DNA from 3 places in the Vagococcus hydrophili genome. Region 3 is predicted to be linked to each of the others. Evidence: predicted binding sites of a transcription regulator. Region 3 holds the regulator's gene; each other region holds the start of a gene.
What was found. The regulator CtsR, encoded in region 3, represses protease genes until heat stress. The targets are predictions, from matches to a motif close to TTGGTCAAAAAAGGTCAAANA.

Region 1: clpP (ATP-dependent Clp endopeptidase proteolytic subunit ClpP) is a predicted target of CtsR. The motif match lies at 4,248-4,268, and genes of this name have one in related genera.
Region 2: clpB (ATP-dependent chaperone ClpB) is a predicted target of CtsR. The motif match lies at 4,458-4,478, and genes of this name have one in related genera.

What each region holds. Positions count from the first base shown of each region.
Region 1 is NZ_CP049887.1:235,242-242,891, reverse strand. It holds gene G7082_RS01275 (TPM domain-containing protein) at 1-417, opposite strand, end outside; gene G7082_RS01270 (TFIIB-type zinc ribbon-containing protein) at 414-1,454, opposite strand; gene G7082_RS01265 (SPFH domain-containing protein) at 1,478-2,710, opposite strand; gene G7082_RS01260 (thioredoxin domain-containing protein) at 3,048-3,560, opposite strand; gene clpP (ATP-dependent Clp endopeptidase proteolytic subunit ClpP) at 3,571-4,164, opposite strand; gene G7082_RS01250 (teichoic acid D-Ala incorporation-associated protein DltX) at 4,339-4,473, opposite strand; tRNA gene G7082_RS01245 (tRNA-Arg) at 4,558-4,629, opposite strand; gene rpoN (RNA polymerase factor sigma-54) at 4,699-6,039, shown strand; gene G7082_RS01235 (sugar-binding transcriptional regulator) at 6,216-7,253, shown strand; gene gap (type I glyceraldehyde-3-phosphate dehydrogenase) at 7,295-7,650, shown strand, end outside.
Region 2 is NZ_CP049887.1:2,534,743-2,542,392, reverse strand. It holds gene G7082_RS12470 (isochorismate synthase) at 1-743, shown strand, start outside; gene menD (2-succinyl-5-enolpyruvyl-6-hydroxy-3-cyclohexene-1-carboxylic-acid synthase) at 736-2,457, shown strand; gene menC (o-succinylbenzoate synthase) at 2,451-4,358, shown strand; gene clpB (ATP-dependent chaperone ClpB) at 4,518-7,118, shown strand; gene G7082_RS12450 (GNAT family N-acetyltransferase) at 7,205-7,650, opposite strand, start outside.
Region 3 is NZ_CP049887.1:1,249,618-1,257,267, reverse strand. It holds gene G7082_RS06360 (ATP-dependent Clp protease ATP-binding subunit) at 1-1,413, opposite strand, end outside; gene G7082_RS06355 (CtsR family transcriptional regulator) at 1,419-1,886, opposite strand; tRNA gene G7082_RS06350 (tRNA-Leu) at 2,032-2,117, opposite strand; tRNA gene G7082_RS06345 (tRNA-Gly) at 2,132-2,203, opposite strand; tRNA gene G7082_RS06340 (tRNA-Thr) at 2,214-2,286, opposite strand; tRNA gene G7082_RS06335 (tRNA-Lys) at 2,306-2,378, opposite strand; tRNA gene G7082_RS06330 (tRNA-Val) at 2,392-2,464, opposite strand; rRNA gene rrf (5S ribosomal RNA) at 2,485-2,600, opposite strand; rRNA gene G7082_RS06320 (23S ribosomal RNA) at 2,687-5,596, opposite strand; rRNA gene G7082_RS06315 (16S ribosomal RNA) at 5,831-7,391, opposite strand; tRNA gene G7082_RS06310 (tRNA-Pro) at 7,635-7,650, opposite strand, start outside.

The DNA of each region.
Region 1 (7,650 bases), 1.0 Mb from region 3:
TAAATCTTCCTCAATGGCTATTTTGAGTCGTTCTATTCGTTTATTATTAACCACAGCGATCGTATTTCCCATCGTTGAGACATGGTATTTACGATTTCCCATATCAATTAGAAAAAGCATCCCGTCATGAGTCTCACCCACACCAAATCCGCCTTCTCTATAAAAATCATCCGCAAAAGCTTCTGGTGTTTTACCATTTGTTGAGTTAGTTGTTACAATGACGATTTCTGACTTATACGTTTCTTTGATGTCTTTAATTTGTTTTTCAAATTGTTGAACATCTTCGTTAGTGAATAGTTTTGCTTCATCGTAGACATTTTTTTCAGCTGCGTTAGCCTGTATTCCAAAAATGGGTAAGATAAAGAATAAACCTAACATAATAAATGAGAGTAGGTAGCTACTTTTTTTTATGTTCAAAATAATAAATACCCCCCTAATAAGACGATTCCACTAACAACCGCACCGATGATAGCAGACGTCCCAATTAATTTTGTTTTGTTAACTGGTAAGATACCACTTGTTTTACCAGAGACACCATTCATCGCAAAGTAGTAAGGTTCCTCACTATCGTGACCTTTGTATGTCACAATCCAAAGTGGTAGTAAGTAATATTGATTGGACTGATTTAATAATTGTGTTTGACAACGAGAACTATCAATCATGCCGTAACCAGAGATATCATTGACGAGTAAACTCTCTGTGTACTGATCTAGTTCTTGATTAACAGATTCTTTAATATCATTGAATTCCAAATCTCGTTTTTCTGCTTGGAAACCAGATAAGAAACGAGAATCAAAGGCTTGGCAATCATCCACATTAAATGGTTGCACGGATTCAATCATGTTTTGCTTAACGTTTTTAGAAAGAGCCGTTTTTAATAACGACTTAAAGGTAACATTTCCTTTTCTTCTAATGTCATAACGTCTGGTTCTAGTGTATTCTGTTTCATCAATTCGCCAAACGTCAATTTTAGTTCCTTTGGCTTTGACATCGCCAAAAAGTTCAGCATCCACATTCCAATAAGGGAAGTAAACACCTGTCATTTTTTCAATTTGTTTTTTACTGAAAAAATCACGAGGGATGAATTTCTTTTTATTCGCCCATTGCAAGAATTTTTCCTTAGCTTCTTTTTCAGAAACTTTAAAAGGTAAAATAGCGTTGGGTAAAAATTCACCAGAAACCCTGTCTTTTAAGACAACAGGGTTATGGCAGTAATAACAATACGTTGCAGCGGTGGTTTCATCTGTGACGACTTCGGCTCCGCAGCTTGGACATGCATATAAATTAAAGGTTTCTTTAGCTACTTCTTCAATATGAGATGGTTCAGTATTTTCTTTAATATCTGTGTCTTTAAAAACACTTAGACAGTACTCGCAATGAAAAGACTGTGACTCTGGATCAAAGAGTAGAGGTCCATCACAATTTGGACACTTATGTGAAACAACATCACTCATTTTGTTAGCCTACTTTCATTGATTTATAAAGGCATTCCTTGGAAAGGTTGCCCACACTCAGGACAGAATTTTGGCATTTGACCTGAAACAGTAATGACTTCATGACAGTTTGAACACTTCATTTGAATACCACCACTTGAAGCAACTGGTTTAGAACCACCACATTCAGAACAGAATTTACCGGTATTTTCTGTTTGATCACTTGGACAAGTCCAAGTATCAGCAGAGTTTTGTGTTTGTTGAGCGGCTTGTTGTTGCTCCATTTGTTGTTGGTTTGTTTGAGATGCTTGAGAGAAGTAATTTCCGGTTGCTCCCATACCAGCTTGCATGCCCATGAATCCAGCCATACTGCCATTAGCATTAGAACCAGCATCTTTCATTCCTTCAGCGATTGATCCTTGAACAAAACCTTCACGAATACCAGCATCACCAAGCATGGCACCTTTGTTACGCATGTTGATTAATTCTTTAGAGTCGTCTGTATAAGAGATACTAGAAACCCCCACAGAAACAACTTCCATACCGCGTAAAGTTTGCCATTGTTCATCTAAAACAGAAGACATGTACTTACTTAATTCCATACTTTTTGATGGAATAAAACTAATTCTTTCACCAGCTACAGACATTTGGTTGATCGATGTTTGTAAGGCTGTTAAAAATTCAGATAAGAATTGATCGTTGATTTCGTTAATTTCTACATGGTCTTGGTTTTTAGGTAAAACATTAGAGTAGAAAAGAATTGGATCAACGACTTTAACTGAGTAAGTTCCGTGAGTTCTCAAGAACAATTCAGCATTATAAAAATTATCAAAGTAGTTAATTGGGCTAGGAGTGCCGAATTTAATGCCTCTGATTTCTTGTAAATTAATATAAATAACTTTTTGTTTTTGGGGTGTCATACCACCAAATTTGAAACGATCAAAAGATTCTGCAATGGCGTTTTTCAAATCACCATTAAACATTGATGGTGCTGATTGGTTGTTAACAGTGTAGTATCCTTCTTCAGCTGTATAATCAATAATTTTTCCGCCATCAACAAGAAGCATCATGGTATTAGGATAGACATGAACAACAGAACCATCAGTAATCACATCAGAGGTTCCTTTTTTATTGCCTTGACGTTTTTCGTTTTTACGAACAAGAACACCAGTCGTCATGACTGTTGAATCGCTTAAATCTGCTGGTTCGATAACCTCTAACCATTGGTCGGCAAATCCACCGCCGATTGAACTTGCTGCTGCTTTAATTAAACCCATAATATCGCTCCTTAGTAGTTATAGAATGTGTTAATTTTACCATAGATAAGTTTAAAGAGACAATCAGTCGAAAGGAGTATTATCTTAATTTAAAATACGAAAAAAGCTAGAAAATCAGATGATATGATTTTCTAGCTTTTAGTATGTTGTTTTAGACTAGATTCAAAAGGAAGTTCCTTCAGTTGCTTGGAGCTAAACACCTTTTTCATCATGCTATTTTAGTTCAGATTCAAAAGGCAGCTCCTACGGCAACTTCGCAAATACTAATCAATTCGAAAAGCGTGAATTGTTTAGTATTCACTCCAGTTGCTTGGAGCTAAACACCTTTTTCATCATGCTATTTTAATAATTCAAGTAATTCTTCATTACTGATTTTTTGATCAAAGACTTGATCGTCTACAATAACAGTTGGGATAAAGAAGACGTTAGCTTCTTCAGCCTCTTTAACGATTTCTTGGCTGATTTCATCATTATTTTGACGAGTTAAGCTTAATGTTGATTCGGCAAAATTTGCAATCTCAGTGTGATCTTCTAAATCGCCCCAAGTATCTTGCGTTTCATAGATTGATCGAATGGCACTAATCGCTGATGCATCATTTGGAACAAAATCGTGCATCACGTTGCCTTTAGCGAGTGAAGGTTTTTCTTTATTAAATAATTTAATGATTCTTTGGATTTTACCTTCATTAACTAATTCTTGTAGTAAATCTTCTTTTTCATCAGACCACTGACGACAGTAGGGACATCTTAAGTTAACGAATTCTACGATTTTTTTTGGTGCGTTGTCATCACCAATTTTGATGCCTGTTTCTGTATTAATTTTTGTTACATCAACATCTGTCATTCCCATAAGATCACTCCTATTTTAATTTTGAACTGTTTACCATCACATCATCGATTAAGCCGTAAGCTTTAGCTTCTTCAGCTGACATAAAGTTATCACGGTCTGTGTCTTTTTCGATGACCTCAATTGGTTGACCTGTGTTCTCAGCTAAGATAGTGTTTAATCTTTCGCGAGTGTTTAAAATGTGGCGAGCAGCAATTTCGATTTCAGTTGCTTGACCTTGTGCGCCGCCTAAGGGTTGGTGAATCATGATTTCAGCATTTGGTAAAGCAAATCGTTTCCCTTTAGTTCCTGCTGTTAATAAGAATGAGCCCATAGAAGCTGCCATTCCTAAAACGATGGTTTGAACATCTGCTTTAATGAAGTTCATTGTGTCGTAAATAGCAAGTCCTGCTGACACACTACCACCTGGTGAGTTGATGTAGATAAAGATATCTTTTTCAGGGTCTTGAGCATCTAAAAATAAAAGTTGCGCAATCACTGAGTTTGAAACATTATCATCGATTGGTCCGCTTAACATGATAATGCGGTCTTTTAAAAGTCTTGAATAAATATCGTAAGCGCGCTCTCCACGAGAAGATTGCTCGATAACTGTTGGTATTAAATTCATAAAAAAATTCCTCCTAAACTAAAACGCTGATTAATGGTATTTTAACATAATTTAAATTAACTACCTAGTAAAAGTGTAATGGTTAGGTCAACAAAGGTCAAAGAATCTGTTTTCCTTTGATTAACCATTCGATTGAATTAAAAAACTGCTACACAAAAGTAGCAGTCAAAATGATTAAAATTCGTTATAAATAAAGCCGCCGCCACTTGATTTTAAATAGCCATAAAGATAAATCATCGCTAAAAGAATACCAGTGTACATTACAGTTTTACCAATGAATTTGAAAATTTCTTTTTGTTTGTCAGTCACATAATCACCTTTATTTTTTATTTTTAACTCACTAACAGCGTACTTTTTAAGTTACTGTTTGTATGATACAATCAATCATGAAAACGCGCCCTAAGGGAATCGAACCCCTGTCTCAAGAACCGGAATCTTACGTGATATCCACTACACTAAGGGCGCAGATAGTATCAATTTTATCAAAATATAAAAAAATAGCAAGAATAAATGGTTATTGGAAAGGAGATTTTTATGAGATTTGAACAGCACTTCGGTCAAAGTCAAAGCCAGAAACAAACAACAAAACTAGCGATGACACAAGAATTAAGACAATCGATTCAAATGCTTCAATATAATACAGAAGATTTGTTGGCCTTTTTAGAAACAAAAACCTTAGAAAACCCATTAATGGAAGTGAAGGTAGAAGTAGATGAGTACGATTCAGGGATTAAAAGTCACCGAGTTAAAAGTAACTATGATGGTGATAATAAAGAATGGTTGAATGAAGTGCCTGATACGACGGTTTCTTTATTTGATCACCTAATTCAACAAGTTCATCTAAATTATCGTGATACCTATCTAAGACAGTTAGTCCTATTTTTAGTTGAGTACATCGATGTGAATGGTTATTTGACGATTTCCATTGAAGAAGCTGTGGCAAAAACTCAAGCAACGACCATTCAAATGATTGATGCGTTAACCTTGCTTCAAATGCTAGAACCAGTTGGTGTTGGTGCGAGAGATTTAAGAGAGTGCTTAATGTTACAAATTGAAAAAGATCAAACAGCTCCTAATATGGCTTACATTATTGTAGAAGAATATTTTGAGGAGTTAGCTAATCGCAAGTGGCAACTGATTCAAAAAGCTTATAAAATAGAACTATTTGAAATTCAAGAAATTTTTGATTACATAAAAAAATTAAGCCCGTATCCTGGTGCTGGATTTAACCCAGGACCTGAAAGTTATATTATTCCAGACGTGATTGTTAAAGAGCATGAAGGGAATTTGGAAGTTTTGAGTACGAAGCAAGGAACACCAAGTGTTGTGTTCCAACAAGCTTATTTTGAAAAAATGAAACGCTCAGAAGACGCGGAAGTGATTCAGTACTTGAAGGAAAGAAAAGCTGAATTTGATTGGATTAAAAAAGGTGTTGTCCAAAGAGGAAATACTATTTTAAGAGTGGCAGAGGAAATCGTCAAAAGACAGAGTGGGTTCTTCTTGGACACAAACCGTCCCTTAGTGCCAATGCAGTTAAAAGAACTTGCGGCAAGTTTATCGGTTCATGAATCTACTATTAGTCGTAGTATAAACGGTAAGTACTTGGAAACTGACTTTGGTATGTTTGAGCTACGTTCTTTCTTTACAGTCGGTTTAGCTCAAGAGTTGTCTGAGGAAGAACTGTCTACTAACATGATCAAGAAAAAAATTGAACAAATTGTGGCAAAAGAGAATAAGCAGAAACCACTTTCTGATCAAAAAATTGTGGAACTATTATTAGAAGAAACGATTCAGATTTCAAGAAGAACTGTGGCTAAGTATCGTGAGGAATTAGATATCCCGTCCTCAACAAAGAGAAAGCGCTATGATCGTTAAGAATGAGAAATGTTCGTCATTTTACTTGAAATTTATTTTAATAACTGTTAGAATATGTTCGTAAGGTTGAAACAAACAAAAGTTTTTTGATTTGGATTCAACCTATTTTTTTACCATAGTTGGGTCGGAATAAGTCTACGTTGGACAAAAAAAGACCTACGGAAGGAGTCAACTCGATGCTTCATGATTTAGAGATGATCGAGAGAATTGCTCCGGATATGATGCAAACAGTTGAAAAGAGATTTCGTATTTTGCGTAATATTTATTGGATGCAGCCGGTAGGTCGAAGAACCTTGGCGCAAAAAATAAATGTCACAGAGCGTATACTACGAACTGAAACGGACCTTCTAAAGCAACTTAACTTAATAGATGCTTCTAAGAGTGGTATGACTTTAACAAAAAACGGATTGCAGGTTTACGAAGGCCTTGAAAAATTCATGGCTGAGTATTCAGGTACACGTGTTAAGGAAAGAGAATTATCTAAACAATTAGGTATTGCTCGTTGTATCATAGTACCTGGAGACAGTGATCTTGAAGAAAAAGTTTTAGAAAGTTTTGGTACGATTGTATCAGACGTTTTAGCAACTCAATTACCAGACGGGGAAAACACCATTGCAGTAATGGGTGGAACCACGATGGAAACTGTGGCACTAAATATGCAAGAATTAGAAACAGATAAACGTCATAACTTATTCGTTCCAGCAAGGGGCGGTGTGGGTGAGACGATTAATATTCAAGCTAATTCAATTAGTGGCATGATGGCAGAAAAATCAGGTGGCGATTTTAGAGTTTTATATGTGCCAGAGCAAGTTAGCCCTGAAACCTATGAGATACTACTTCATGAACCAACTGTACAACGCGTGCTTAATCTAATTTCCAATTCGAATTGTGTGATTCATAGTATTGGACGCGCCCTTCACATGGCAAAAAGACGAGGCATGGGTTCAAAAGAGTTAGCAATGCTAACTAACGAAGGAGCAGTTGCTGAGAGTTTTGGCTATTTCTTTGATGAAGACGGGGAAGTCGTTTATAAGATTCCACGCATTGGTCTGCAACTAAAAGACCTGAAACATATTCCGTATGTACTAGCTGTGGCTGGTGGTAGATCAAAAGCCAAGGCAGTTGAGGCATACATTAAAAACGCACCGAAACAAACTTGGTTGATAACCGATGAAGGTGTGGCTAATCAGATTTTAAAAGAGGTAACTCTTTAAAATAAAATAATTTTTTGATTTTCTAAAGGAGGAAATCCCGCATGACAGTAAAAGTAGGTATTAATGGTTTTGGACGTATTGGTCGTTTAGCATTCCGTCGCATCCAAGAAGTAGCAGGATTAGAAGTAGTAGCAATCAATGATTTAACAGACGCAAAAATGTTAGCTCATTTATTAAAATATGACACTACACAAGGACGTTTCAATGGTGACGTTGAAGTTCATGATGGTTTCTTTAAAGTTAACGGAAAAGAAGTTAAAGTTTTAGCTAACCGTAACCCTGAAGAATTACCATGGGGAGAATTAGGCGTAGACATCGTTTTAGAATGTACTGGCTTCTTTACTTCTAAAGAAAAAGCTGAATTACACTTAAAAGGTGGAGCTAAACGTGTTGTTAT
Region 2 (7,650 bases), 1.3 Mb from region 3:
TTGTTTTGGCTCGACAGTTAAAAGTAACCACTGAAAAAAATATCCAACCAATTGATGTGTTAAAGAAACTTAGAAGAGAACAACCTGATACTTACCGTTTTGTTGTAGCGAAAAATCAAACGTACTTTATAGGAGCAACTCCAGAGCGACTTTTGCAAGCAACAAAGGAAGAATTTGCGACTGTTTGTGTGGCAGGTTCTATTAAACGGGGGAAGAATGCTGAAGAAGATTTTAAATTAGGAACAGAGCTTTTAAATGATCAAAAGAATGTGATGGAACATCATTATGTGGTGAAGTGGTTACAAGAAGAGATGAGCCAACTAACGACTTCTCTTGAAGATAATATTCCTGTATCCTTACTTAAAAATAGAGACATTCAGCATTTATTTTTACCAATTCGAGGTCAAAGAAAATCTGGAATCTCATTTTTAGATGGGATTAAAGAGTTACATCCTTCACCTGCTTTAGGCGGCTTACCTAAAGAAGAAGCAACAAAATGGATAAGAGAACATGAATATTACGCCCGTGGTTTATATGGTGGTCCACTTGGTTGGCGAAATATTGTGGAAGATACTGGGGAGATGGTTGTTGGTATTAGATCAGGAATTATTACAGGAAATACGGCAATTTTGTATGCAGGCTGCGGCATTGTGGAAGCCTCGATTCCAGAATTAGAGAGAGAAGAAACAAAAGTCAAATTTCAACCCATGTTACGAGCCTTAGGAGATGAGATAAATGAGTGACACAATGACAAAATTTTTAAAAGCGAGTATTGAGGGATTTAAAGATAGCGGCGTAGTTGATGTGGTTCTTTCACCAGGATCACGATCGACACCTTTGGCCTTACTTTTTGAAAACGATGAGGATTTTAAAGTCTACATGGATGTAGATGAACGTTCAGCTAGTTTTTTTGCTTTAGGTCTCTCAAAAACTAAAAAGAAACCTGTTGTTTGTGTCTGCACATCAGGTACAGCAGCAGCCAACTACTTTCCAGCTATTTGTGAAGCAAAAGAAAGTCAAATTCCATTAATCATCTTAACAACTGATCGACCACAGGAGCTGAGACACGTGGGAGCACCTCAAACTATGGAGCAAGTCCATTTATATGGTGATAAAGTTAAATTTTCTATGGAGTTTCCCGTAGCAGAGGAAACTCCTCGTATGCTTCAGTATAGCTATGCTCAAACATTTCAATTAGTTTCACGAGCAGAGAGTATTCCAATGGGTCCAGTTCATGCAAATTTCCCTTTTCGAGAACCGTTAATTCCGAATCTAGAAGTAGAGACACCCGTTCTTAAAAGAAAACAAAGAGTCAAAGGAATAAAAGTTGTTCAAGAATTCCCAAAAACGTTAAAAGAGGGATTCAATGAAGAAAAAGGAATCTTCTTATTAGGAGAAACCACAGAATTAGTTGATGTAGAAAAATTAGTTGCTTTAGCAGAAAAACTAGGTTGGCCGATTTTTAGTGACAGCCTAGCCAATCTAAAAACAAGTGGCGTAAAATCGTCTGTCATCATCAATCATCATGATTTACTTATGAAACATTTGGAATTAAAAGAAGACCTACAACCCAAAGTTATTATCCGCTTAGGTCGTGCTCTTTTGTCAAAAGATACCAATCTCTTTCTACAAAATTTTGAAGGACATTACTACATAGTAGACGACACGGGTTTGATTCAAGATTACTCTCATCAGTGTGATTTAGTAATAGAATCTAATAAGAATGCTTTTATTGAAGCAAGTTTATGTCAAGTTGAAGAATTAGCACCAAACAATTGGTTGAAGCAGTGGAAAGAATTAGATGAAAAAGTTAGTCAGATTCTACATCAAACCAATCTTTTGACTGATTATTCTGAAACACGGATAACAGCTGATATTCTAAATAATTTACCTAATAAGAGTCAATTATTTATTTCGAATAGTATGCCGATTAGAGATACAGACACTGTTCTTGAAGCAATACCACAAACTAGTAGATTATTTGGGACTCGCGGTATTAACGGGATTGACGGCATTCTATCCTCTGCTTTTGGAATGACCGCAGCAAGTAAAGAGTGTTGGAATGGATTAATCATTGGAGATTTATCTTTTTTTCATAGTTTAAATGGGCTAGCCCTTGGAAAAAAGGAATCATTACCTTTAACCATTTTTGTTATCAATAACGATGGTGGGGGAATTTTCTCCATGTTACCTCAAGGTCAGTTGCCAAAAGAAACCTTCGAACCGTTATTTGGAACCCCTCAAAGCTTAAATATAGAAGCTTTAGCACAAGGTTTCAGCTGTGATTACCATAAAATCCAATCACTCTCAGAATGGAAGTGTCTGTTGCCTAAAATTATGGGAGAACCTAAATTAAGAATCGTTGAAATTTTAACAAATAGAGAAGAAGAAACAGCGAAGCGAAAAGAAATAAACCAATTAATATCTTCGAAGTTAACGGTAGACATATTATGTTAACCATCAAAACTAAATTTGGTTCTTATGCCTGCCATTATTTAACAAAACCCAAAAAGAACGCTAAAACCTTAGTTTGTCTACACGGCTTTATGGGAACACATGCGACTTTTGATTTTTTAAAGGAACATAGTCAATGGAATATAATTGGTATCGACCTAATGGGGCACGGGGAATCAGAACTTTCTAATAACAGCGTGGATTATGTTTTAACTAACATGTCGGAGGCTTTAGAAGAAGTTTTTATCAAGATGGCATTAACTGACATTTACTTGCTAGGTTATTCTTTTGGTGGTCGATTGGCACAAACCTATGCTTATCATTATCCAAATCGAGTAAAACATTTGTTTTTGGAAAGTGCTGGGACAGGTCTCAAAGAAGAGGAAGAAAAAACTCTTAGAAAAGAAAGTGATCAAAAGTTAGCTCAAAAACTTAAACATGAAGGTATGGTCAGTTTTGTTGAGATGTGGCAAAATCTACCTTTATTTGCTAGTCAAAAACTAATCTCAGATAAAAAAATAATGGCTGAAGTAACTTGCAAAAAACAACAAAATTCTGAAACAATGGCTCTTTCACTTGTTCATGGATCAGTTGCTCACCAACTAAATTTTTTAGAAACAGATTTATTTAATACAGTCCCTACAACCTTTATAGCAGGAAGTCTAGATGAAAAGTATACGCAAATTGGTCAGACATTAACAGACCTTAAACAGGTTAATTTAGTGATTATCAAAAATGTGGGACATTGTGCTCATTTAGAAGCACCTGAATACTTTTTTGATATTTTACACGCTATGATTGAAGGTAAAACAATTCAGATTCAAAACATTGAAGCGTATGAGCATGATTTAGAATTGGTGACACCTTTTAAAACAAGTTACGGTGAACTGACACGTAAAAAAACTGATATTTTTGTTGTGACATCTACAGGTGGGATTCAAGGATACGGAGAACTCCTTAGTTTTGAAACCCCAGACTACATTGAGGAAACTTTATCCAATGATCGTCATCTCATTAAAACTGACTTAGTGCCATTAATTGCGGGACAAGTTTTGTATTCACCCAGACAAGTTAGAGATCTTTTTTCACCAGTCAAAGGAAATCAAATGGCAAAATCAGCGATAGAAACAGCTATCTGGGATCTTTTTGCGAAGGTGAATGAATTGTCTTTATCTGAGTATATTGGCTTAATTAATGAAGAGATTACAGTTGGGGTTAGTTTAGGTATTCAAAAGGATGAAGAGACTCTTTTAAATATTGTGACGGATTACGTTAATCAAGGTTACTCTCGAATTAAGCTCAAGATTAGTAAAGGAAAAGACCTATCCTATATCAAAAAAATAAGAGAAGTCTATCCTGATTTAACGATTATGGTGGATGCTAATTCTGGTTATCATTTATCTGATATAGATCTCCTAAAGCAACTGGACAACTATCGATTAGCCATGATTGAACAACCTTTAGGCGCTAGTGATTTCTATGAGCACTCACTCCTACAAAAAGAAATCAACACTCCCATCTGCTTAGATGAAAATATTCGTTCTCTAAATGATGTGAAATTAGCTCATTCAATAAGGAGTTGCCAAAGTATTAATTTAAAAATTCCTCGAGTAGGTGGTCTAACCGAAGCCCTTGAGATACTGGAATACGCTAAGGATAATCAACTATCCATCTGGTTGGGTGGTATGTTGGAATCTGGCGTAGGACGTAGTTTAAATCTTATTTTGGCAAACCATTCAGCTTTTACATTACCAGGAGATTTATCAGCTTCTGATCGTTATTATGTGGAAGATGTTATCACTCAATCCTTTAGCTTAAATAATGGAAAGATGAAAGCCTCGAATGAAGTAGGTATCGGTGTTTGTTTAAAAGAGACAAGGGTCAAGAAGAAGAAATATTTATAGTGATTAAACAATATAGCATTACTTAATACATCATGTTTTACATATATGGTTATTAGGTAGTGCTTTTTTTATATATTTTAAGTTAATCTCTTAGCATATTGTTTGACCTTTTTTGACCAAGAGAGTAAAATATAATCATGAGTAAGAGGAGGAATGACAATGAACATTGAAAAAATGACAACAACCTTACAAGAAGCCATTGCTGAAGCACAAAAAATAGCGATGGTCAGACAACAACAAAGCATCGACATTGTCCATTTGTGGAAAATATTCTTACAACCTAACCACTTTGCTAGAAATCTTTATAGTGGATTAGGCTTAAACGTTGAATTATTCGAACATGAAATTGACCAAGAAATTGATAAATTACCACAAGTTAGTGGGAGTAACGTTCAATATGGACAAAACCTAAGTCAAAACTTATTTAATTTATTACAAGAAGCCGATAAAATAAGAGAAAAGTTAGGAGATGATTTTCTTTCAACAGAAGTCGTTGTAGCGGCTTTAATGAAACTAAAAAATCATGCCTTGACTAAATACTTAGTCAGCCAACAAATAACAGAAGAAAAGTTAAACGAAAAAATATTAGACATTAGAGGAGGGGATCGCGTGACTTCTCAAAACCAAGAAGAACAATATGAATCATTAGAAAAATACGCAACCAATATGATTGAAGCCGTAAAAAGTGGTAAACAAGATCCGATTATTGGACGTGACGAAGAAATTCGTGACGTGATTCGTATTTTATCAAGAAAAACCAAAAATAACCCTGTTTTAATTGGGGAGCCTGGTGTGGGTAAAACCGCGATTATCGAAGGACTAGCACAACGAATTGTTAAAAAAGATGTACCAGAAAACTTGAAAGATAAAACAATTTTCTCACTTGATATGGGCGCTTTGATTGCTGGTGCAAAATTCAGAGGGGAATTCGAAGAGCGACTAAAAGCAGTACTTAAAGAAGTGAAGAAAAGCGATGGTCAAATTATTCTTTTCATTGACGAAATTCACACCATCGTGGGTGCTGGTAAAACAGAAGGTAGTATGGACGCTGGAAATTTACTTAAACCAATGTTAGCGCGTGGTGAGCTTCACTGTATTGGTGCGACAACCTTAGATGAATATCGTGAGTATATGGAAAAAGACAAAGCCTTAGAACGTCGTTTCCAAAAAGTACTCGTTAAAGAACCAACTGTTGAGGACACTATTAGTATTCTACGTGGATTGAAAGAACGTTTTGAAATTCATCATGGTGTCAATATTCATGATAATGCCTTAGTTGCTGCGACGACTCTTTCTAATCGCTATATCACAGATCGTTATTTACCAGATAAAGCTATCGATTTAGTAGATGAGGCGTGTGCGACCATTCGTGTTGAGATGAACTCAATGCCCACAGAGCTTGATCAAGTTACAAGGCGATTGATGCAGTTAGAAATCGAAGAAGCTGCTCTTAAAAAAGAAGAGGATGACGCAAGTAAAAAACGGTTATCACTCCTTCAAGAAGAATTGTCAGAATTAAGAGAAGAAACCAACAGCTTAAAAATGCAGTGGGAAACAGAAAAAGAAGAAGTCGATCGTGTCAATAAAAAACGAACTGAAATCGATGCTGCTAAAACACAGCTTGAAAATGCTGAAAGTAACTATGATCTAGAAGAAGCAGCTGTTTTAAGACATGGAACCATTCCAAAATTACAAGATGAATTAAAAGAATTGGAAGAAAAAGAAGGCAATAATGACAGTAAGATGGTTCAAGAAGTGGTAACGGATAAAGAAATCGCTACAGTTGTAGGACGATTGACAGGTATTCCTGTGTCTAAATTAGAAGAAGGTGAAAGAGAAAAAATCTTACGCCTAAACGAAACTCTTCATGAGCGTGTGATTGGTCAAGATGAAGCAGTGGATGCTGTTTCAGATGCTGTTATCCGTTCACGTGCTGGACTTCAAGACCCAAATCGTCCACTTGGCTCATTTTTATTCCTCGGACCAACTGGTGTGGGTAAAACAGAGTTAGCTAAATCTTTAGCTGAAAACCTTTTTGATTCAGAAGAACACATGGTGCGGATTGATATGAGTGAGTACATGGAAAAACACAGTGTGTCACGTCTCGTTGGAGCGCCTCCTGGTTATGTGGGCTATGAAGAGGGTGGTCAATTAACCGAAGCTGTGAGAAGAAGTCCTTATACGATTGTACTCCTTGATGAAATCGAAAAAGCTCATCCAGATGTGTTTAATATTTTACTACAAGTTTTGGATGATGGTCGTTTGACAGATTCTAAGGGGCGCGTGGTTGATTTTAAAAATACGGTATTAATTATGACAAGTAACATCGGTTCACAACTTCTTCTTGAAGGGGTTTCTGAAGAGGGACAAATTTCAGATGAAACAAGTGAAGCAGTCATGACCATGTTAAAAGCTCACTTTAAACCTGAGTTTTTAAATAGAATTGATGATACGATTTTATTCACGCCTTTGAGTTTAGGAAACGTGAAAGAAATTATCGTGAAAATGATTAGTCAATTAACAAAACGCTTGGAACATCAAGAAATATTCTTGGACATGTCAGATACTGCTAAAACATGGATTGCTGAACAAGCTTATGATCCAATTTACGGGGCACGACCAATCAAACGTTTCTTAACCAAAGAAGTGGAAACACCTTTAGCCAAAGAAATCGTGGGTGGAAAAATACCGCCTAAAACAAAAGTTTTGATTGAGTTGGTTGACAACCAATTAGAATTTTCTAAAGAATCCGTAGAATAAAAATGAACACGTTGTACAAGTAGCGGTTTAACGCACTTTGTACAACGTGTTTTTATGTGTTTGCTATTCCATTTTGGCATACCTAATCAGAAGTAATCACTGAAATAAGCTTCTTGATCAGGAATAATTCTTTCTAAAGTCCTTAGGGTTTCTTTATCTGTTTTTAAGCGCTCAATTCTGTAAAGATAAGAAGGTCGTTTATAGCTCATAAATAAAGCTGCCATGGTTTGAACATCGATATGAACCGGATTTCCAATTGGCTCTTCTGTAATTGTCAAATCGTCATTTTCATCCCAAATCAAACCAAAGACGCGATTGTTCCATTCAGCAATCGGATCTTCGACAACAAAGTGGAATGGTTTTCCTGTTGTGATGAACGGATACGATTCAATAAATCGTTCCACATCAACGATACGTGCCATAAAATAAGGCTCGATCGTTTCTTTAATCTCACTATCATCAAATAAAAAGGCAATTGGTTCATTCTTATAAGTTTCACCTTGAACTAACTCAACCATAGAAAAATGAGCAG
Region 3 (7,650 bases):
CTTTTCAGTTTCAATTAATTTATCCAATTTTTTATAAGCCGCTTTTTCTTTTTTACGAGCATTTGCCGCATCTTTAAAGTCTTGTCTTAAAATAGCATCTTCTTTTTCTTGAATAATTTCTTCAACTTTTTCACGTTGCAAAGCAATTGGTGAACGCTTATCTGCCACTTCTAATCTGGCGCGAGCCGCAGACTCATCAATCAAATCAATGGCTTTGTCCGGCAATTGACGATCACTAATATAGCGTGTCGATAAATTCACCGCCGCAAACACCGCCTCATCCGTAATTCGAACCTTATGATGATCCTCATAACGAGAACGTAAACCAAGTAAAATCTGCTCCGCTTCCTCAGCTGTTGGCTCATCCACTTGAATTTTTGCAAAACGACGTTCTAAAGCCGAATCTTTTTCGATATATTTTTGATACTCATCTAAAGTCGTCGCACCAATTGTTTGAAGCTCACCACGAGCAAGAGCCGGCTTTAAAATATTCGAAGCATCAATTGCCCCTTCTGCCCCACCAGCACCAATTAACGTATGAAGCTCATCAATAAAGAGAATCACTTCACCGTCACGATAAATTTCATCTACTACTTTCTTCATGCGGTCCTCAAACTCACCACGATACTTCGTTCCAGCAACCACTGCTCCCATATCTAACATCATCAAACGTTTAGACAACATTTCTTTAGGAACACGACCTTGAATAATGCGTTGAGCTAAGCCTTCAGCAATCGCCGTTTTCCCCACACCAGGTTCTCCTACTAAAACAGGATTATTTTTCGTTCTACGACTTAAAATCTGGATTAAACGCTGAACCTCTTTATCACGTCCCACTAAAGGATCTAAACGATTATCTCGGGCAGATTGAGTCAAATCACGAGCTAAAGAATCAAGCGTCGGTGTTCCTTCTTCCACCTGTTGACGAGAGGCATTGGGTTGTTTTCTTTGATTTTGCTTATTAGCCGGTTCTACCAAGCCAATTTTTTTATAAATCAGCTGACGAACCTTTCCTAAATCCACATCTAAGTTAGTCAAAACACGAGCAGCCAAAACTTCCTCATCCTTGATTAAAGCAAGTAAAATATGTTCAGTCCCAACGCTAGGCGCTCCCACTCGCTTAGCCTCTGCACTAGCAAAAGATAAAACTTGTTTTGCCCTAGGTGAATATGGCAATAGCTCTGAAACATTCGCAGGTTTTTGTCCATATTGAGTAATATGTTCAACTTCCTCAAAAACCATTTTTTCATCCAAATTAAAACTTCTTAAAACTTTCCCAGCAATTCCTTTTTGTTCATTAATTAAACCTAATAACAGATGCTCAGTTGAAATAGCCTTCTGTCTAAAATATTTAGCTTGTATTTCTGCAATCTCCAAAGCAAGCTTCGCCTTGTCTGTAAATAATTCACTCATACTATTCACTCCTTCTCGTCATATGTTAAACGTTCTAATAACTCGACCATCATATGTGCTCTTAATTTATTATTATCACTCACACTAAGTAACGGTTTATTACATAATAACGTGCTTATGATTTCCTTTTCCCTCAATTCAATCACATCGTTTAGGTATAATTGTTTTAAGATAGCAAACGCATCACTTTCTGTCAAACTAGAGCCTACAGATTCTGACACACGAATCAAATAGTCACCATGTTGAAGTAAATCAACCTTCACAATTCTAATATAGCCACCACCACCACGCTTACTCTCCACTTGGTATCCTTGTGGCACTGTGAAACGTGTCTTTATCACATAATTTATTTGTGACGGCACACAATCAAACAAATCAGCCATTTCAGAACGACGAATTTCAACCATTTGATTGATTTCCAATATTTCTTTTAAATATGCCTCAATAATATCTGACATATTTCGATTATCCAATTGAAACACCACCTTTATCGTCAATTGACTATCTCTGACCTTTATTATACAAAAGTATGCCTCAATAATACATTAAAAGGTTCCAAAAATTTTTGGTATAAAAAAAAAGCCATTTCTGACTTTCTTATCTGAATTACTATTAAAATGCCGAGGACCGGAATCGAACCGGTACGGTGATCACTCACCGCAGGATTTTAAGTCCTGTGCGTCTGCCAGTTCCGCCACCCCGGCTAAGAACTCATAAAAGCGGAAGACGAGGTTCGAACTCGCGACCCCCACCTTGGCAAGGTGATGTTCTACCACTGAACTACTTCCGCTTATTTAAAGTGCCGGCTAAAGGAGTTGAACCCTCGACCCTCTGATTACAAATCAGATGCTCTACCAACTGAGCTAAGCCGGCTTATTTTTTACAAAAAAAATGACCCGTACTGGGCTCGAACCAGTGACCCTCTGATTAAAAGTCAGATGCTCTACCAACTGAGCTAACGAGTCGTCATTCTTTAAATGGAGGTTAACGGGATCGAACCGCTGACCCCCTGCTTGTAAGGCAGGTGCTCTCCCAGCTGAGCTAAACCTCCGAATAAAAAAAACGCGTACAGCATGGCGACGTCCTACTCTCACAAGGGGAAACCCCTCACTACCCTCGGCGCTAAGAAACTTAACTTCTGTGTTCGGCATGGGAACAGGTGTATCCTTCTTGCCATCATCGCCACACTTACGTGCGTTTTATTTAATTGAGTGATTGTTCACTCAAAACTGAATGTTTTAGTTAGACATCTTTTTTACTTCACCGTTTTTCTTTGGTTAAGTCCTCGATCGATTAGTACTAGTCCGCTCCGTACATCACTGCACTTCCACTCCTAGCCTATCTACCTGATCATCTTTCAGGGATCTTACTTTCTTAAAGAAATGGGAAATCTCATCTTGAGGGGGGCTTCACGCTTAGATGCTTTCAGCGTTTATCCCTTCCACACATAGCTACCCAGCAATGCCCTTGGCAGAACAACTGGTACACCAGAGGTGTGTCCATCCCGGTCCTCTCGTACTAAGGACAGCTCCTCTCAAATTTCCAACGCCCGCGACGGATAGGGACCGAACTGTCTCACGACGTTCTGAACCCAGCTCGCGTGCCGCTTTAATGGGCGAACAGCCCAACCCTTGGGACCGACTACAGCCCCAGGATGCGACGAGCCGACATCGAGGTGCCAAACCTCCCCGTCGATGTGAACTCTTGGGGGAGATAAGCCTGTTATCCCCAGGGTAGCTTTTATCCGTTGAGCGATGGCCCTTCCATGCGGAACCACCGGATCACTAAGCCCGACTTTCGTCCCTGCTCGAGTTGTAGCTCTCGCAGTCAAGCTCCCTTATGCCTTTGCACTCTACGAATGATTTCCAACCATTCTGAGGGAACCTTTGGGCGCCTCCGTTACTTTTTAGGAGGCGACCGCCCCAGTCAAACTGTCCATCTGACACTGTCTCCCGCCACGATAAGTGGCGCGGGTTAGAATGGTCATAACACAAGGGTAGTATCCCACCAATGCCTCCCTCGAGACTAGCGTCCCGAGCTCTACGGCTCCTACCTATCCTGTACATGTGTTACAAACATTCAATATCAAACTACAGTAAAGCTCCATGGGGTCTTTCCGTCCTGTCGCGGGTAACCTGCATCTTCACAGGTACTAAAATTTCACCGAGTCTCTCGTTGAGACAGTGCCCAAATCGTTACGCCTTTCGTGCGGGTCGGAACTTACCCGACAAGGAATTTCGCTACCTTAGGACCGTTATAGTTACGGCCGCCGTTTACTGGGGCTTCAATTCTGAGCTTCGCTATTGCTAACCCATCCTCTTAACCTTCCAGCACCGGGCAGGCGTCAGCCCCTATACGTCATCTTTCGATTTTGCAGAGACCTGTGTTTTTGATAAACAGTCGCTTGGGCCTATTCACTGCGGCTGAACTTGCGTTCAGCACCCCTTCTCCCTAAGTTACGGGGTCATTTTGCCGAGTTCCTTAACGAGAGTTCTCTCGCTCACCTTAGGATTCTCTCCTCGACTACCTGTGTCGGTTTGCGGTACGGGCCGTTTGTTTCTAACTAGAAGCTTTTCTTGGCAGTGTGATATTAAGACTTCGGTACTAAATTTCCCTCCTCATCACAACTTGTCCTTAGAGGTAAAAGCATTTGACTCTTACCAAGACTTGTTGCTTGAACGCACATATCCAACAGTGCGATCTTGTAACCTACTGCGTCCCTCCATTGTTCAAACAAAACAAACGGGTACAGGAATCTCAACCTGTTATCCATCGCCTACGCCTATCGGCCTCAGCTTAGGTCCCGACTAACCCTGGGAGGACGAGCCTTCCCCAGGAAACCTTAGTCATTCGGTGGACAGGATTCTCACCTGTCTTTCGCTACTCATACCGGCATTCTCACTTCTAAGCGCTCCACCAGTCCTTACGATCTAGCTTCAACGCCCTTAGAACGCTCTCCTACCATAGAACCTAAGTTCTATCCACAGCTTCGGTAATATGTTTAGCCCCGGTACATTTTCGGCGCAAGGGCACTCGACTAGTGAGCTATTACGCACTCTTTAAATGGTGGCTGCTTCTGAGCCAACATCCTAGTTGTTTGTGCACCCTCACATCCTTTTCCACTTAACATATATTTGGGGACCTTAGCTGGTGGTCTGGGCTGTTTCCCTTTCGACAATGGATCTTATCACTCACTGTCTGACTCCCGGACATAAATGAATGGCATTCGGAGTTTATCTGAATTCGGTAACCCGAGACGGGCCCCTAGTCCAAACAGTGCTCTACCTCCATCATTCTAATTCCGAGGCTAGCCCTAAAGCTATTTCGGAGAGAACCAGCTATCTCCAAGTTCGTTTGGAATTTCTCCGCTACCCACACCTCATCCCCGCACTTTTCAACGTACGTGGGTTCGGTCCTCCAGTGCGTTTTACCGCACCTTCAACCTGGACATGGGTAGGTCACTTGGTTTCGGGTCTACGACTACATACTCACTCGCCCTATTCAGACTCGCTTTCGCTACGGCTCCGCTTCTTCAGCTTAACCTCGCATGCAATCGTAACTCGCCGGTTCATTCTGCAAAAGGCACGCCATCACCCATTAACGGGCTCTGACTTTTTGTAGGCACACGGTTTCAGGTTCTATTTCACTCCCCTTCCGGGGTGCTTTTCACCTTTCCCTCACGGTACTGGTACACTATCGGTCACTAGAGAGTATTTAGCCTTGGGAGATGGTCCTCCCGGATTCCGACGGAATTTCTCGTGTTCCGCCGTACTCAGGATACTCATAGGTGTGTTGTCAATTTCGTCTACGGGGCTTTTACCCGCTCCGGCTGACCTTTCCAGGTCGATTCGACTATCCACAACAGCTACCACAGCTGAGTCCTACAACCCCAACAAGCAAGCTTGTTGGTTTGGGCTGTTTCCGTTTCGCTCGCCGCTACTAAGGAAATCGATTTTTCTTTCTCTTCCTGCAGGTACTTAGATGTTTCAGTTCTCTGCGTCTACCTCTAACAAGCTATGTATTCACTTGAAAGTAACATCCTATAAAAGATGCTGGGTTCCCCCATTCGGAAATCTCTGGATCATAGCTTACTTACAGCTCCCCAAAGCATATCGGAGTTAGTCCCGTCCTTCATCGGCTTCTAGTGCCAAGGCATCCACCGTGCGCCCTTATTCACTTAACCTTTTTCTAACCTAATGGTTAGACTTTGTTTATTTAAATCAACTAGCGATAGCTAATTTAAATAATATTTTATGTATCACAATTTTAATAATAAAACTGATCAACTCGGTGTGTTAAAAAAATGTTGATGTCTAACTTCAACTATCCAGTTTTCAATGAACAATGTTTCTGAGAGTAAACCTCTCAAAACTAAACAAAGTAAGTACAACCATGTGATTTCCGTAATATTCCTTAGAAAGGAGGTGATCCAGCCGCACCTTCCGATACGGCTACCTTGTTACGACTTCACCCCAATCATCTATCCCACCTTAGGCGGCTGGCTCCTAAAAGGTTACCTCACCGACTTTGGGTGTTACAAACTCTCGTGGTGTGACGGGCGGTGTGTACAAGGCCCGGGAACGTATTCACCGTGGCATGCTGATCCACGATTACTAGCGATTCCGGCTTCATGTAGGCGAGTTGCAGCCTACAATCCGAACTGAGAACGGCTTTAAGAGATTAGCTAAACCTCGCGGTCTCGCAACTCATTGTACCGTCCATTGTAGCACGTGTGTAGCCCAGGTCATAAGGGGCATGATGATTTGACGTCATCCCCACCTTCCTCCGGTTTGTCACCGGCAGTCTTGCTAGAGTGCCCAACTAAATGATGGCAACTAACAATAAGGGTTGCGCTCGTTGCGGGACTTAACCCAACATCTCACGACACGAGCTGACGACAACCATGCACCACCTGTCACTTTGTCCCCGAAGGGAAAGCTCTATCTCTAGAGTGGTCAAAGGATGTCAAGACCTGGTAAGGTTCTTCGCGTTGCTTCGAATTAAACCACATGCTCCACCGCTTGTGCGGGCCCCCGTCAATTCCTTTGAGTTTCAACCTTGCGGTCGTACTCCCCAGGCGGAGTGCTTAATGCGTTAACTGCAGCACTGAAGGGCGGAAACCCTCCAACACTTAGCACTCATCGTTTACGGCGTGGACTACCAGGGTATCTAATCCTGTTTGCTCCCCACGCTTTCGAGCCTCAGCGTCAGTTACAGACCAGAGAGTCGCCTTCGCCACTGGTGTTCCTCCATATATCTACGCATTTCACCGCTACACATGGAATTCCACTCTCCTCTTCTGCACTCAAGTCCTCCAGTTTCCAATGACCTTCCTCGGTTGAGCCGAGGGCTTTCACATCAGACTTAAAAGACCGCCTGCGCTCGCTTTACGCCCAATAAATCCGGACAACGCTTGCCACCTACGTATTACCGCGGCTGCTGGCACGTAGTTAGCCGTGGCTTTCTGGTTAGATACCGTCAAGGCGGGAGCAGTTACTCTCCCACTTGTTCTTCTCTAACAACAGAGTTTTACGATCCGAAAACCTTCTTCACTCACGCGGCGTTGCTCGGTCAGACTTTCGTCCATTGCCGAAGATTCCCTACTGCTGCCTCCCGTAGGAGTCTGGGCCGTGTCTCAGTCCCAGTGTGGCCGATCACCCTCTCAGGTCGGCTATGCATCACGGTCTTGGTAGGCCATTACCCCACCAACTAACTAATGCAGCGCGGGCCCATCCAACAGTGACACCCGAAAGCGTCTTTTATTATTCTCCCATGCGGGAAAACAAATTATGCGGTATTAGCACCTGTTTCCAAGTGTTATCCCCCTCTGTTGGGCAGGTTGCCCACGTGTTACTCACCCGTCCGCCACTCTCTGATTTTCGGTGGAGCAAGCTCCGGTGAAAATCAAAGCGTTCGACTTGCATGTATTAGGCACGCCGCCAGCGTTCGTCCTGAGCCAGGATCAAACTCTCAATAAAAGTTGATTAACATCTTGCGATGTTTAGCTCATTAATTTTAAAACTTGCTAGCGAATGTTATTTCACTAAATATGGTTTGTTTCTACTAAGTAGAAACGCCCTATCACATTTGGTTTGTCTTACTTTGTTTAGTTTTCAAAGGTCTAATCTGTGTTGCTTTAACAACTTTTATATCATACCAAGTTATCAAAGTTTTGTCAACACTTTTTAAAAATATTTTTTTAAAGAATTTTTTCTTTAAAATCGGGAAGACAGGATT